One region of the uncultured Anaerobiospirillum sp. genome, then DNA from elsewhere that is predicted to be linked to it. Evidence: predicted binding sites of a transcription regulator. Region 1 holds the regulator's gene; each other region holds the start of a gene.
The links. The regulator sigma-54, encoded in region 1, starts transcription at its own class of promoters, with help from an activator protein. The targets are predictions, from matches to a motif close to TGGCACNGTTTTNGCTT.

Region 1 (2,198 bases):
TTAAAAATAGAGATATCGGTGTATTGATCACTGATCATAATGTGCGTGAAACTCTTGATGTATGCTCCAAAGCCTACATCGTAAATGCAGGCGAGATTATCGCTAAGGGTAGCGCACAAGAGGTGCTTGAAAACAAGAAGGTACAAGAAGTGTACCTCGGTAAGAATTTCTCTTTATAGGAAAACTTTCATGGCTGGCTTGAAAACATCTCTGCAAATGAGAGCAGTCCAGACACAGACCTTAACTATGACTCCACAGCTGCAGCAAGCAATTCGTCTGCTGCAATTGTCGACTCTAGATCTGCGTCAGGAGATTCAGCTTACTATCGAAAAAAATCCACTTTTAGAGATTGATGAGTCTATCGCTAACTCTAATGTGGACTCGCTTGACGAAATGGCAGAAAACGAGCGTCGTGCCAATGATAGCGAGATCTTTGATCCATTTAGTAATGACGCCTCTTACCAAGGTGCGGACATTGATATGTCTGGCTACAACGAGCACAACGAAGTTGCCTCTGCTGGTGAGCTCATTGGTAAAGATAGTGAGTCACGCGCCGACTACTCTCGCTCACGTAGTGAAGATGACTACTCAGACTATGATCTAACTGGATCCAAGGCTAGCCAAGAATATCTTGATTATGGCTCTGACTATCGCGAGTCAGATGTTGATCTCTCAGCTGCAGATGATGCACTTTCTAATACTGCCCTGCCAGATAGATTAACTGAAGCAGCGATGGACCCTGGTGCCATCTCGACTTTATCTAACCACGATACATTAGCTAGAGATGATAGTGTCTCTGCTAAGTCACGCTCTAAAAACGGCATTACTGGCCTTAACACTGTCTATGAGGGTGAAACCGAAGAGGATTTACGAGATCACCTTACTTGGCAGCTTAACTGCTCTCAGATCCGTGGTCGCGATCGTGAGATTGCCGAGGCTATTATTGATGCTGTAGATGACTCAGGTTATTTAACTGAATCCCTTGAGGACATCGTCTCTGTAGTTATCGGCCGTTATCCAGATACCACAGAAGAAGATGTGGCCATTGTGCTAAAACTCGTACAGCACTTTGATCCATTAGGCGTAGCCTCTCGTACTGTACAAGAGTGTCTGCTCATTCAGATTCGTGAAATGATGCAGACCAATGTAAGCCAAGAGGTCTTGTTTGCTGAGTTAGTAGTCTCTCAGTACCTCGACATGCTCTCAAACCATGACTATCGTGGCTTGTGCAATCAGTTAAGCATCAAAGAAGATCTCTTAAAGAAAGTTATTGAGATCATCGTTTCATTAAACCCACGCCCTGGTAATACTGCAGTTAAGCAAAAGTCAGATTTCATCATTCCTGATGTCTTAGTCGTTAAAGATGAAAATGGCAATTACGATGTTGTCCTTAATCCTGACTCACTGCCACGCGTGCGTTTAAATGAACAGTACAAAGCCCTCTCTTGCTATGCACGCAACGAGCGTGAAAAAGAGTTCTTCAAGAGCAACCTGCAAGAGGCCAATTGGTTTATTCAAAGTATCGCTAAGCGTAACGACACCTTGCTCAAGGTTTCAAAATGCATCATTCAGCATCAGAAAGCCTTCTTAGATCATGGTGAGAGTCGTATGGAGCCTTTAGTGCTTAACGACATCGCTCGCGAAGTTGAGATGCATGAGTCAACTATCTCACGTGTGACTACTGAAAAGTATCTGTTTACCTCTCGTGGTACCTTTGAGCTTAAGTACTTCTTCTCTTCTCACGTTAGCACCGAAAGTGGCGGTACAGCCTCTTCAACTGCAATACGTGCAGAGATCAAATCACTCATCTCAAAGGAAAATCCACGCAGACCATACTCTGATAATCAGATCGCCGTGCTGCTTAAAGAAAAGGGCTATTGTGTGGCTCGCCGTACCATCGCTAAATACCGCGAGTCTATTGGTATCGGCTCTTCCTCACAGCGTAAGCGTCTTGTATAAACCATCGCCACTCAAAGCGGCACTAACGAGACGAAACGAAACACGAGACGAAACGCCACTACAACTCCCCATCGCCCCATTGTCAGCTAAAAACGAGCACTTTGGGGCCTATGCCCAAAACTACTTTGGGCATAAACCCCAAAGAGAATTTGGACATAGCCCCCAAAAAGAATTTGGGCATAATACCCTGCCTCATGAGTTTTAACTCATGCACCCCATCTAGACTAAAAAGATCACCA
Region 2 (2,198 bases), on a different contig from region 1:
TAATACGGGTAATGGCATTAGCAAGCTGCAGCTCACGACTATGCTTAATACGCTCGGACTCAAGACGCTGAGATACGCCAAAGCCGTTGTCCTTCATAATGAGGGCATCTTGCTCGGCAATCTTATTGATAGCTACACCATTGCGCAGCATTGCCTCACGTACCATGGCGTAATCATCAACATGTACGAGGACGCTGTCACCGTTTAAGGTGTAGTTAAAGCCCTGAAGGCTTAAGAAATCGATGACCTTGCCTAACTCTTCTGGAGTGTAGCGGCCGATAGAACGCTGTGAAGCTGCACTATTGTTGGCTTGCAGTGATAACAGGCCGAATACAGCACCTGTTAAGAACAGCACTAAGAAGCCAAGGATAATGAGCTTACGCAGAATTTCGCCATTGCGCAGGAACTCACCTACGCGATTCTTAAAATCAGTAGGCTGTGGCTCGGTATTTACAGTATTACCAACGGTTCCGCCGATGCGATTCTCACTATCATCCCCGTCCTGACGGTCTTGGACGGCATCTGCAGAGACTTGATCAGTATTCTGAGCTTGACCGGCATCATAGGCATTGGTATCGACAAGAGCAGTGGAGTTCTGCCCCTGCTGATTGCCATTAGCAGCCACCGGGAATGAATTGTCTGACATTTTCTATCCTTTATGAAAAAGACTAAATCTGCATCTGCATGATGGTCTGATATGCATCGACCAACTTATTGCGAACCTGTAAAGTAGCCTCAAAAGATAAGCTTGACTTGTTAGATGCAATCATAACGTCAGCTAAGGTAACTGAGCGGTCACCTACGTCAAAACGCTGAGCCATGGAGGCTGATTCGTTCTGAATGATGTTAACGTTCTCAAATGCATCCTTTAACAGCTGCTTGAACTCACCAACGGTTTGGCCTGCGCTGTAAGCTGGCTGGTAAACCTTGTCAGCGTTGTTGTTATTAACAACACCTGAGTTCATGGCACCGTTAACAGTTGCCTTTGCCTGATCACGTAAAGCACGTGCAGCACTGTCACCATTGAAAAATGGGCTCTGACCACCGATGTAACCAAACTCGGAGTTACCCTGTGGAACACCGCGAGATGCACCCTGGCTCAGTGAGCTCATTTGCTTGTTCATCAGCTCAAGCTGTGACATCAGCGAGCTGTTAGAGATGTGATCGATTGCCATTGTTAGCTCCTGTCAGATATATGACGAATAAATCAAGTCTGACAGTACTTAAGTCAAAAAGCGTGCCACAACGAACAAACCGCATATACAAGCGATTTGTAAACACTAGCTCGACGCCTTTTAACCGCAAAAACAATCACTTTTCCAAGCGCGTTTTCAGGCTTTTAAAACCTACAAAATTGTAGATTTTGATCGCTTATCCAACCATGTAGCTAGCCAACCAACCATCTGTAATCACGTTCAAACAAAATTCAATACAGCAAATTACAGATGCCTCAAAGTCGATAAGACATAAAGAGCTTATGCATTGAGGAAGTTTCAACAAACTAAACAGTTGAGGGCTGCAAATCATACGTATTTTAAGACACAAAAGCTATAGCTAAGCTTAAAGGCGCAACTTTGTGCACCAATGGCTTAGCAAAGGGCATTGCTATCTTAAATGCTTGCAACGCTACGTAACGTTCTAGCAACTAGCTTTATCTCATGTCTAAAACATGTCATTAACAAGCTTAAGTGCTAGCTGTATAGCAACAAACAAGAGCCGTTAGAAAAATAACTATCAGGCCACCAGTTAAAGCCACACAGGCGAAAAATCGGTTATCCAAAGTCTCGTAATCTACAACAAGGGGCTTTAAACCAAGCTTCATGCATTAAATGCATGCAAGCAAAATATAAAGACTCTCTAGTCTGACTAGCAAGTTATCTGCTTTAAGAGCAGTTACAGCAAAGACTCCGCGCACAGTATAGCCACTCTATTGGCAACAAGCGCATATTTAGTTTATAAAACGCTGAAGGCCTCACGTCTTTGTTAAAAAGACACGGCGTAGTGCATAGCAAATGCTCCGCATCAGTGCTATCCAAGCATACAAACACAAGAGTACTAAGAGCATATGCACAATAACTTAGCCACGTTAAAAGCAAGCTAAGGCTATTGCAAAGCCTCAATAGCGCAACAAAAAGTAAAACCTAATCAAAACAGGCTTAACCAAGTTGCTAAACCAAAGAGCCTTTCTTAGTCAAATG
Region 3 (2,198 bases), on a different contig from region 1:
TTAGAAACTTATTCATAATTCAATCTACCTTAATGCCCTACATTACTTGCTAACGCGTCTATAACCGCTTTCATCAGCAGTATCGCGAACTAACATAGTGTTGTGCAGATAAGTGTTAGCAGGATAAACAACTGGATCCTTACACTTACCTAAGATACAGGTAGGCATAACGTTGTCTGAGGCAGTATCCTCAAGATATACATCGTAGTTACCGCGTGAAGTAGCGCCTACAACAACATTATCCTTGAAACGTGGATCAGGCTTGGTCTTTGGGCCCTCATCAGAGCTGTCAAAGAAATTGTAGTTCTTACGCTCTTCTGGGGTAGCGGTAAAACCAGTAGTACCTGAGCTAGCGGTGGTTGCCTTAGAACCGTTAGCGCTTGAAGTTGTGGTCATTGCCACACTGGGAGCAGCATCAGCAGAAAGGTATACACCGCCTAATGGCTTGCCATTAGAAGAAACAATCTGAGCCTTGGTAATAGCCTTTTGAGCACGGGCGCGTTCTGCCTTAACAGCAGCGCTATTAGCAGTTAAAGCATCAAGCTTGCTCTGTGCCTCTACATACTTAGTCTTGTAGTAGTTGGCCTCACGAATCTGCTCTTTTGACAGATAGCCGCCAGCACCAGCAAAATCACACTGCTTAGTTACAGTACGATAGCAAGCTGGTAACAGATTGTATGGGATGAAATCTGTTGCTGAAGAGATGACCTGGCGAGTCTGCATGTTAATTACACGAGACACTAAAACCACACCTGAGTTGTTACGGGTGATGGTACCGCCAAGCAGATACTTAACATTGGTATCCTTAGCAATCTTCTTCCAGTTACGAGACAGAATGAAATCACCATCCTTAGTAACAGAAAGGCTGCCAGTTAACTTGTACTCAGTTACTTCAAAACCACGTGATGACATCTCATGGGTGAAGAACTCAGCTAATGCACGACCTAAGTAGCCTGCATTTTCAAAAGTATCAGTATCTACAAATGAGGTAACAGCGATGCGTGGCATGGTCACAATTTTGACATCGCCTTTCTCAGAAGTGCGATCTACTGGAGCATATGGGAGCAGATAGTGGAGCATGTGCTCTTGCATGGTGGTAGCCATACGAGAGGTAACAGCACTGATCTCCATACCCTTTTGCTGGTATACAGACTTATCGCTTTGAACGGAGCTAACTCCCTGAATACGAGCGTTAGACGGTATGTTTGATTGATTATTACTAACCGCAACACAGCCAGGAAGTAATAAGCTCGCACATAAAGCTACGAGCAATGATGACTTAAATTGCATCTCCTGAACCTCAATCTCTTTGAGCAGCACATAGCTGCGGATAGCATTATATCCGCCGCATCTATAAATGAATATTGCGACAAGGTGCAATAACAGTGCCATGATACGATGACAACTGTCTAGCAGATCTTTTGACGATTACGATCGCCTAATTCGCGTCATTGCACTATTGTGTGCATCTTACAAATGTTTGCATATTTCTTGCTCTATACCAAAGCTAGTTGAGGGTATTGCCGCTTCAATGGCTTTTTTATGAGCCATTGCGTGGGTATAGCAGTAAATATGACAAACTGTGCTCAGACAAAAATTTGTTGTCTTGCAACATCTTTTGTACAGCGTATCTTACATTTTGTAATATCACTGCATATAGTTGTCGTACTTGAGCAAGAATGTGTTGTAGATAACTTTGCTGTTACTCACTTGCACCTTCTATTCAAACAATGACCCGATCAGCAATGATCTTTTGATGTCAGATGGGCACAGGCTTTATGTCTGATCCAATACTGCAGGATCATGAGGCAATCTCGTAATCATCGGAGAGATTAAAATGCGAGCTTCTTTAAAAGCTTTATGTATTGCTCTGTTTATGGCTCTGTTTAGCCAATCAGCATTTGCAGGTTGGTATACATCCCATGGATCAGCAGCCATTATTAATGGAGATCGAGCTGCAGCACGTCGCGCTGCTATTGACGATGCATTACGCAATGCCTCGTTACAAGCAGGTGCTGACATCAGCATCGAGCAGGTTTTAGAAAACGGTACCTTACTTGATGAAAAGCTCCGTATTAAGGCTAAGTCACCTATCCGCCGTATGCAGGTAGTTGAAGAGCAAGAAAACGGCAAGGTTATCACCGTATTAGTTAAGGCTCTCATTGATGATGATTCAGTTTTAGACTGCTATGCAGGCA
Region 4 (2,198 bases), on a different contig from region 1:
GTCCTTTTCAAACACGCGGTGGATAAAAGATCAGTGCTGTTGAGTTTGTAGGCTAAAACATTAATTCTGCGTGCATGTCTTTGTAGGTTAGCTTATCTTTTACCTTTGTGATGGTAAAAGAGCACTTCAAAGAGGGCTAAAAGACTGGGGACTGTTCGTATTTTTAGGGGTCTAATATTTTGCTAAAACGAGAGGCGAGGCAAACCTTGTTTTGCAAATTAGCTAACTTTCTCACATGTTAGACATATATGGCTTGATACAGACATACAAAATATGGATAATGGCGGCCTTAAAATGACCTGCTAAGGTCTTTAACCGCTTGTTTAAGCGAGATTCGCAATGGGTTAAAACTTTGTTAAACCCTCTTAATGCGAAGCAAAAAAAATAACTCAACGATAGATACTTGCTACAAGGTCTATTGTCACAAGATTAGGCAGAACCATTGGTTCTACACCTGATTAGTTGCAGCAAACGTGCAATGTGTGCATACTGCAAAATCCTTATCAGGAAAGGTAGTAGCTTTTGGTAATTGGTAAAACCAATGGCCCTACCGCTTAACTCGTTAATCTATAGCTCACAAATATCGTTTGATGTTTGTGGCAAGACCGAAAGAGAACGGTTAATTGGCAAGAGTTGCATCAAAAAAACTCTTGCTCTTTAAAACAAGCTAGCTTGCTTAAGAGTACACCAGATATGGCACTTTATTAGCCTATCTCAAGCTTGCATGCATCCTAGGCTCATGATCTTTCGGAGGACAGTCCGTTTTGCGGACGTGACTAGTTTGTGCAAACGGTCTTATGACCAATCAAGATGGTAATCGATTGGCATCTTGGAACACTAAGTATTGAATTATTACTTAGCTTGTCAAAAGCTGTTTGCTAAATTAATACAAGGACAGGGTTATGAGTAACACAGCACAGGAAAATTATGACTCCATGTCTCCTCTCGCTATTGCTGGCGTAAAGCCATACGTCGAGAAGAGCGGTGAAGAGTACATGAATGATGCTCAAAAAGAGCACTTCCGCAAGATCTTAACTGCATGGCGTGACCAGCTGCGCTCTGAAGTTGACCGTACCGTTGGTCACATGAAGAACGAAGCTGCTAACTTCCCAGATCCTGTTGATCGCGCATCACAAGAAGAAGAGTTTGCTTTAGAGTTACGTGCTCGTGACCGCGAGCGTAAGCTCATCAAGAAGATTGAGAAGACCCTCCACAAGATCGACGAAGACGAGTTTGGTTACTGCGAGCAGTGCGGTATCGAGATCGGCATTAAGCGTCTTGAAGCTCGTCCAACTGCTGACCTGTGCGTTGACTGCAAGTCATTAGCCGAGATCAAAGAAAAGCAGTTAGGTGACTAATCTAAGCTTTTACATGGGCTCTTAGCTTATTTTAGATAAGACTTTCAGCCCTCTTAACTAGGCTTACTGCCTAGATCAGGCGCACTTTATTTAAAGTTGCGCCTGATTTTTTTGTACCCAACCAAAACCACAGCCGCAACAACTTACCTTTACAAACTCCTATCTGTACCATTCCGATCTGTAAAATCCCACCTTTACAGCCACTCCTGTTTTTGCCTTCTGCACCACATGCTTTAACTAAAATTTAAAGCTAATTGTATTTGGTTAAAGTTGAGTGAATGCGCTACCTATGTCGTTAAATAGTGGCACATTGTTAAAGTGTCAAACTCATTTAATATTTAGCCGTCAAGCTAGTGTACATGGCACTTTTTGGTGTGTTCGATGGCTCATAATGTATGCTACAGCACAAAAAACGTGACTCTACACGCGTTTCATAACGATAACGCTTGCTAAGCCTTGTTATCATTACATTTTGTAGCTAGTCTATGATTAAGACTTTAGTTTTGACTTAGTTTGCTTAACTTTTACAAGTTAAGACGTACTATTTGCTTGTCTCGAGCATAGACACTTTTCTTTGGCACTAGCAAATCTAAGCTCAACTTTTATTCTAAGTTTGCGAGCAAATTTGATCAGCTTTCCATCTATAAAAAACTACCTCAATGCACTGATCATGCACTTGAGTTATTAGAAATAACTCAAAGTAAGCTGCCACTCATCATGGACAGGACATGAGCCAATCAAGCATTGATAGTTTTCTTTGACATTCTTGAACATGCTTTAGCAGGCACTATTTCATCTGAATGTATACAAACATGCTTAGCTTTGGAGATCTGATCTAGC

Region 2: a site for sigma-54 is predicted at 1,227-1,243, ahead of fliE (flagellar hook-basal body complex protein FliE). Genes of this name have one in related genera too.
Region 3: a site for sigma-54 is predicted at 1,375-1,391, ahead of RDO37_RS00725 (FlgO family outer membrane protein). Genes of this name have one in related genera too.
Region 4: a site for sigma-54 is predicted at 695-711, ahead of dksA (RNA polymerase-binding protein DksA). Genes of this name have one in related genera too.

The regions. Positions count from the first base shown of each region.
Region 1 covers NZ_CABTML010000022.1:3,573-5,770, reverse strand. The annotation lists gene lptB (LPS export ABC transporter ATP-binding protein) at 1-179, shown strand, start outside; gene rpoN (RNA polymerase factor sigma-54) at 190-1,959, shown strand.
Region 2 covers NZ_CABTML010000026.1:15,279-17,476, forward strand. The annotation lists gene fliF (flagellar basal-body MS-ring/collar protein FliF) at 1-646, opposite strand, end outside; gene fliE (flagellar hook-basal body complex protein FliE) at 669-1,175, opposite strand.
Region 3 covers NZ_CABTML010000007.1:109,607-111,804, forward strand. The annotation lists gene RDO37_RS00720 (hypothetical protein) at 1-16, opposite strand, end outside; gene RDO37_RS00725 (FlgO family outer membrane protein) at 43-1,290, opposite strand; gene RDO37_RS00730 (flagellar assembly protein T N-terminal domain-containing protein) at 1,838-2,198, shown strand, end outside.
Region 4 covers NZ_CABTML010000027.1:18,262-20,459, forward strand. The annotation lists gene dksA (RNA polymerase-binding protein DksA) at 903-1,358, shown strand.